2 regions of the Streptomyces sp. NPDC057280 genome follow, and region 2 is predicted to be linked to the other one. Evidence: riboswitches for the same ligand, from Rfam matches in the RefSeq annotation. Region 2 holds a riboswitch; the other holds the start of a gene.

Region 1 (3,520 bases), on a different contig from region 2:
TTCCACCTCCCCGGGGACGCCCCTGTGACCTGGGCCTTCGGCCGTGAGCTGCTGATCGACGGCGTGGGGCGGCCGAGCGGCGACGGGGACGTGCGCATCGCGCCGGCCGAGCACGAGACGCTCGGTGAGGTGCTGATCCGGCTTCAGGTCGGCGTCGACCAGGCGCTGTTCCGCTCGTCGACGGCGCCGCTCATCGCCTTCCTCGACCGCACCGACAAGCTGGTGCCACTGGGACAGGAAGGGGCGCTCGCGGACTTCGACGCCCACCTCGACGAGGCGCTGGACCGCATCCTGGCGGAGGAGCAGAGCGCGGGCTGAAGCATCACACCGGCAGGGAGGCGGAACGCTTCAGCGCGAGTGTGGAGGAGCGCAGGAACGCTTCTTCTGGGGGAGGGGTGGCGTTGTGCGGGTGTCGCTCTGTGTGTTCTGGCCGGCTCGGGGCCGGCCCGGCGTCAGTGCTTGCGGCGACGCCCGCGGCCACCCCTTGCGGCGGCCGGCTGCGGAGCCTGGGCGCCCTGTGTGCCGTAGGACCCGGCCTGTGTCCCCGCTTGTGAGGAGGCCTGCGTGCCCGCCGGAGTCGGCTCGCCGCCCGCCGGATCCGTGCCGGAGCCAGGCCGGTCGGCCGAGACCACCAGCGCGGCGAGGGCCGTCGTGACCGGGACGGACGCCACCAGGCCGATCGAGCCGACCAGCGTCCGCACGATCTCCTCCGCGACCAACTCGCTGTTGGCGACCGTCCCCACGCTGCTCTGCGCGATCGAGAAGAGCAGCAGCAGGGGCAACGCCGCGCCCGCATAGGCGAGGACGAGGGTGTTGACGACCGAGGCGATGTGGTCGCGGCCGATGCGGATGCCCGCGCGGTACAGCCCGCGCCAGCCCATCGAGGGGTTGGCCTCGTGCAGCTCCCAGACCGCCGAGGTCTGCGTGACCGTCACGTCGTCGAGTACACCGAGCGAGCCGATGATGACGCCGGCGAGCAGCAGACCGCTCATGTCGATCGACGGATACAGGCCGTGGATGAGACCGGTGTTGTCGTCGGTGTTGCCGGTGAGCGCCGCCCAGCCGATGAACAGCGAGCCGAGGATGCCGATCAACAGCAGCGAGATCAGCGTGCCGAGCACCGCGACGGAGGTTCTCGCCGACAGCCCGTGGCACAGGTACAGCGCGATCAGCATGATGGCGCTCGACCCGATCACGGCCACGACCAGCGGGTTCGAGCCCTGGAGGATCGCGGGCAGGATGAAGAAGTTCAGGATCATGAAGCTGATCGCCAGCGCGACCAGGGCCATGACACCGCGCAACCGACCCACGATCACGACGGCCAGGGCGAAGATGCCGGCGAGCAGGGCCATGGGGAACCGGCGGTTCACGTCGGTGACCGAGTACTGCAGGTCCTTCGGGGCGGAGGGCTCGTAGGCGACCACGACCTTCTGGCCCTCGTGCAGCTGCCGCGACTGGTCCGGCTGCACGATCTCGGTGAACGTACGGCCCTTGTCCTTCCCGGTGTCGACGCGGATGGTGGCCTTCTTGCAGGTGCCGCCGGCTTCTTGCTGGGCGGAGGAGCCCTCGGCGGTAGAGGTGTCGCCGGTCGGCGTCTCGCCCGAGGCGTTGACGGACTTGCAGCTCACCTCGTCGACCTTGGTGACGGTGGCCTGTTGGGTCTGCCGGTCGAAGCCGACGCCGGTGCGCTCGTGCGCGGGGGCACCGCCGGGCCACAGCACGGCGAGGCCCACCAGAACGGCGGCGCCGAACGGGATGAGGATCGCCGCGATGACCTTGCGCAGGTGCTGGGAGACGGGGGCTGCGGGGCCGTGGCTGTGACTGTGGCCGTGCGAGTGACCGTGCCCACCGCCACCGCCACCGCCACCGCCACCTCCCGCGCCACCGCCACCTCCCGTGCCACCGGCATCCCCTGCGCCGCTGCCTTCCCTTGGGAGGCCGCCGTGCCCGCCACCCGTGTCGTGGGCGTGCTCGTGGCTGTGGCCGGGTGCGCCGGGAGAGCGGTGACCGGGGTCGTGACCAGGGTGGTATCCGCCGCCGCTTGCCGACCCGCGTTCGACCCGGCCGCCGGGTCGGGGGCCGTGCTCGAATCCCCCGCCAGGGCCGGGCCCGTTCCAGCCGCTCGACCCGGACCCGTTCCAGTCATCCGACCCGGACTCGTGCCATTCGTCCGACCCAGGCCTGTTCCAGTCATCCGGCCCGGGCTGAGCGCCGCCTCTGCGGCCGGGGCCACGGGGTGGCTCGGGCGGATACGGGGGCTGCGGTGTCGTGGTCACCGACCGATCATCGCAAGAACGGCAGGGGCCCCCTGTTCACCGCGCCCGAATTGACGCTAGCGTGGAGCCACCTTTGTACACGCGGGAGCTCGGAGCACCGGGCTGAGAGGGCGCTGACCTCCGTCCCAGCGATGTTTCACGTGGAACGTCGTCACCAGTGAGTGACGTTGCCCACGAAACATCGACAGACGGAAACCGCTGCGTCGACCGCCGAACCTGTTACCGGGTAATGCCGGCGTAGGGAGTAGGTCTCATGACCATCAAGGACGCACGCACGCCTGCCTCCAGCCAGGACGAACAGCTCATCGCGGGCGAACAGTCCTCGGAGAGCGGGAAGTCCATCGGCTGGCACAAGGGGTACGTCGAGGGCTCGCGCCCCGACCTTCGAGTGCCGGTCCGTCAGGTGCACCTCACCAACGGGCAGTCGGTCACGCTGTACGACACATCGGGCCCGTACACCGATCCGCTGGTCGATACCGATGTCCGCCGGGGCCTGGCCCCGCTGCGGGAGAACTGGATCATCGCCCGCGGCGACACCGAGGAGTACGCGGGCCGTCCCGTCCGTCCTGAGGACGACGGCATCAAGCACACCTCGCCGCGGGGCGGCAATCTGCGCAACCTCGACGCGGTCTTCCCGGGGCGGCCCCGGCTGCCGCGCCGGAGCCGTGACGGCGGGGCGGTGACGCAGCTGGCGTATGCGCGCCGTGGCGAGATCACGCCCGAGATGGAGTACGTGGCCATCCGGGAGAACGTGGCGCCCGAGGTCGTGCGGGAGGAGATCGCGGCGGGGCGCGCGGTGCTCCCCGCGAACGTCAACCACCCGGAGATCGAGCCGATGATCATCGGCAAGCGGTTCCTGGTGAAGGTCAACGCCAACATCGGCAACTCCGCGGTCACCTCCTCCATCGAGGAGGAGGTCGAGAAGATGACCTGGGCGACCCGCTGGGGCGCCGACACGGTCATGGACCTGTCCACCGGCCGCAACATCCACACCACGCGTGAATGGGTGCTGCGCAACTCCCCCGTCCCCATCGGCACGGTGCCGCTCTACCAGGCGCTGGAGAAGGTCGACGGCAAGGCCGAGGAGCTGACCTGGGAGATCTACAAGGACACGGTCATCGAGCAGGCCGAGCAGGGCGTGGACTACATGACGGTCCACGCGGGCGTGCGTCTGCCGTACGTCCCGCTGACCGCCAACCGCAAGACGGGCATCGTCTCGCGCGGCGGCTCGATCATGGCGGCGT
Region 2 (3,520 bases):
CCTCAGCACATCCAGGCTGGGCGCCCCGCCCGTGCCCATGATCAGCCGGGACGAGAACGCCGTACCGCCGAGGATGAAGGGATCGTCGGCCATGGGTCAGCCTCCTTGGACGGCGGTCAGGACCTCGACGCGGTCCCCCTCGGAGAGGGACGTCGACGGCCACTGCGCGCGCGGGACGACGGTTTCGTTGAGGGCGGCGGCCACTCCGGAGGGTGCCGGGGTGAGGGCGCGCACGACGGTGTCGAGGGCCGTGCCGGGGGCGAACTGGCGCGGCTCCCCGTTGACGGAGATGTTCATGCGGGCTGCTCCGTGAGGTGCTTCGTGAATCGCCTGGGGGTGAAGGGGCGGGCCTCGTCCGGGAGTTCACCGGTGGTCAGGGCGTGGGCCATGGCATCGCCGGTGACCGGCGTCAGCAGCACGCCGTTGCGGTAGTGGCCGGTGGCCAGCAACAGCCCCGGCAGCTCGGTCGGGCCGAGCAGGGGCGCGTTGTCGGGGGAGCCGGGGCGCAGCCCCGCGCGGGTCTCCGTCAGCGGCAGCTCGGTGATGCCGGGGACCAGTTCGTGCGCGTCGCGCAGCAGCTCGTACACCCCGCCCGCGGTCACCGTCGTGTCCCAGCCCTGCTCCTCGCTGGTCGCCCCGATCACCAGCTCGCCGTTCTCCCGCGGGACGAGATAGACGTGGCTGCCGCGCACCACGGCCCGCACGGTCCGGCTCAGGAACGGCGCGTACCGCTGAGGCACGGTCAGCCGCAGCACCTGCCCCTTCACCGGACGCACCGGCGGCAGCACGGCCTGGGGGACCCCCGCGAGACGTCCGCTGAGGCTGCCCGCCGCCAGCACGACCTGCCCCGCGCCCAGCCGCGTACCGCCGGTCGTGGTGACGCCTGCGGCCCGGTCCCGCACGACGTCGAGCCGCTCGGCCCAGTCGCGGTGGAACACCACGCCCGCCCGCTCGCAGGCGGCCAGCAGCGCCCTGGTCAGCCGCCGGGGGTCGATCTGGTGGTCGCCGTCCACCCGCAGCCCGCCGCGCACGCCCGGCGCGAGCATCGGCTCCAGACGCCGGCACTCACGCCCCGACAGCCACTCGGACTCCAGCCCCGACTGCTGCTGCAGGGCGTGCAGTTCGCGCAGATGGGCGCGGTCGTCGGCGTCCAGGGCGACGGCGAGCGTGCCGCAGCGGCGGTGGCCGAGGTCGAGCCCGGTCAGGTCGGTCAGCTCGGCCGCGAAACCCGGATAGCGGCGGGCCGAGGCCAGGTTCAGGCCGAGCAGGGTCTGCTCGCCGTAATGGAGTTCGGTGACGGCGGCGAGCATGCCGGCCGCCACCTGGGCGGCCCCGCCGCCCGGTTCGGGGTCCACGACAGCCGTGGCGAAACCGCGCTGCGCGGCCCGCCAGGCCGTGACGAGGCCGATGATTCCGCCCCCGACGACGAGGACGTCTGACGTACGTGAGGACATGGGCGTCCAGCCCCTCCCTTCGCCGGCATGACCCGGATCAGGTTCGTACGGTCGGAGGCCGCCAGCCTCCCTCTCAGCCCGGTGCGTCCGGGCTCCCGCGAGTGCTCTACGTTGGCCACCCTAGCCCGACGTCGTATGTCTCAGTAAGGGAGCCTCTCTCGGTGGCACGCTCGCTCGACGGTCTCGTCCTCGCCCCGGTCGCCGACCAAGCGCCAGGTCAGGTGGGGACCCGGACCCGGTTCACCTACCACGAGAAGGACGGCGAGATCTGGGCCGAGTACGCCGGTGGCGATGTCGTCCGCGGGCACCTGGTGGGCACGCGCGCGGGCGACCGGCTCGACTTCCGGTACGTGCAGCTGAAGCACGACGGGACGACGTCGAGCGGGCACTGCGTGTCGACGGTCGTGGAGCTCGCGGACGGGCGGGTGCGCCTTGAGGAGCGCTGGGAGTGGGAGTCGCAGCCCGGCAGCGGGACCAGCGTTGTGGAGCAGGTCACTGTGCAGGGCTCCTGACTGACAAATTGTCAGTTGTCTATGGTGATCAGGTGAGCGACGAGACGGAGACGCAGGCGCGGCGGCGTGTGGTCGTGGTCGGCGCTGGCATGGCCGGCGTACAGACCGCGGTGGCCCTGCGCGAACAGGGCTTCACCGGCACGGTGACGCTGATCGGCGCGGAACCCCACCAGCCCTACGACCGGCCGCCGCTGTCCAAGGCGGTGCTGCTCGGCAAGGCCGAGGGCTCCGCCTTCGACGTCGACTTCGAGGCGCTCGGCATCGAACTGCGGCTCGGCCTCGAGGTGCTGGGCGTCCGCCCGGCCGACCACGAACTGGACACCGAGGGCGGTCCGGTGCCGTACGACGTCCTGGTCCTCGCCACCGGCGCCGAACCGATCCGGCTGCCCGGCACGGAGGGCGTCCCCGGCGTCCATCTGCTGCGCACCCTCGACGACGCCGAACGGCTGCGCCCGGTGCTCGCCCGGCAGCACGACATCGTGGTCGTCGGCGCGGGCTGGATCGGCGCCGAGTTCGCCACCGCCGCGCGCGACGCGGGCTGCGCGGTGACCGTCGTCGAGGCCGCCGACCGGCCGCTCGCGGGGGCGCTGCCCGCGGAGGTGGCCACGCCGATGGCGGCCTGGTACGCCGACGCCGGGGCCGAACTGCGCACGCACGCGCGCGTGGCCCGCGTCGAGCCCGGTGAGGTCGTCCTCGACGACGGCTCCCGGCTGCCCGCGGACGCGGTCGTGGTCGGCATCGGCGCCCGCCCGGCCACGTCCTGGCTCTCCGGCTCGGGTATCGGCCTCGGCGCGCACGGAGAGGTCGTGGCCGACGCGGCGCTGCGCACATCGGTCCCGGACGTGTACGCCGTGGGCGACTGCGCGTCCTTCCCCTCCGGGCGCTACGGCGAGCGCCTGCTGGTCCACCACTGGGACAACGCCCTCCAGGGGCCGCGCACGGTGGCGGCCAACATCATCGGCGAGACGCCGTCGGTCTACGACCCGGTGCCGTACTTCTGGTCCGAGCAGTTCGGCCGTTTCGTCCAGTACGCCGGCCATCACCCGGCCGCCGACACGGTCCTGTGGCGCGGGGACCCGTCCGGACCGGCCTGGGCGGTGTGCTGGCTGCGGGAGAACCGGCTGGTCGCGCTGCTGGCGGTGGGCCGGCCGCGGGATCTGGCCCAGGGGCGGCGCCTGATCGAGGCGGGGACGGCGCTCGACACCGGGTTGCTGTCGGATCCCGGCCGGCCGCTGAAGGCGGCGGTCGTCTAGGCGATGGTCCAGCGGAAATGTCGAGGTGGGAGCCGTTTCGGGCGGCCCCGGCTTCCGACTGTCAGTGCGGGATGGCAGGCTTGATTCCGTGACCGAGATTGACGCAAAGATCGATGCTCTCGTCCCCGCCTGGCTCACCCTCCCCGACATCGCAGAAATGCTGGACGTCGAGGTGACGCGTGTTCGGCAGCTGGTCAAGGAGGGCCAGCTCATCGCCGTACGCCGAGGTGAGAACCGCGCACTGCACGTCCCCGCCGCCTTCATCGACGGGGCCGAGCAGAAGGTCGTCAAGGGCCTCGCC

What was found. A riboswitch is a leader RNA that binds a small molecule or an ion and turns the genes downstream of it on or off. The one in region 2 is predicted to bind thiamine pyrophosphate.
Region 1: linked by a shared signal. The riboswitch ahead of thiC (phosphomethylpyrimidine synthase ThiC) and the one ahead of thiO (glycine oxidase ThiO) in region 2 are both predicted to bind thiamine pyrophosphate.

What each region holds. Positions count from the first base shown of each region.
Region 1 is NZ_JBHUYR010000007.1:313,811-317,330, forward strand. It holds gene ACFUO4_RS33790 (SsgA family sporulation/cell division regulator) at 1-318, shown strand, start outside; gene ACFUO4_RS33795 (YibE/F family protein) at 453-2,276, opposite strand; TPP riboswitch at 2,348-2,537, shown strand; gene thiC (phosphomethylpyrimidine synthase ThiC) at 2,530-3,520, shown strand, end outside.
Region 2 is NZ_JBHUYR010000002.1:1,274,641-1,278,160, forward strand. It holds gene ACFUO4_RS16300 (thiazole synthase) at 1-93, opposite strand, end outside; gene thiS (sulfur carrier protein ThiS) at 97-297, opposite strand; gene thiO (glycine oxidase ThiO) at 294-1,454, opposite strand; TPP riboswitch at 1,452-1,563, opposite strand; gene ACFUO4_RS16315 (hypothetical protein) at 1,616-1,966, shown strand; gene ACFUO4_RS16320 (NAD(P)/FAD-dependent oxidoreductase) at 2,056-3,219, shown strand; gene ACFUO4_RS16325 (Rv2175c family DNA-binding protein) at 3,308-3,520, shown strand, end outside.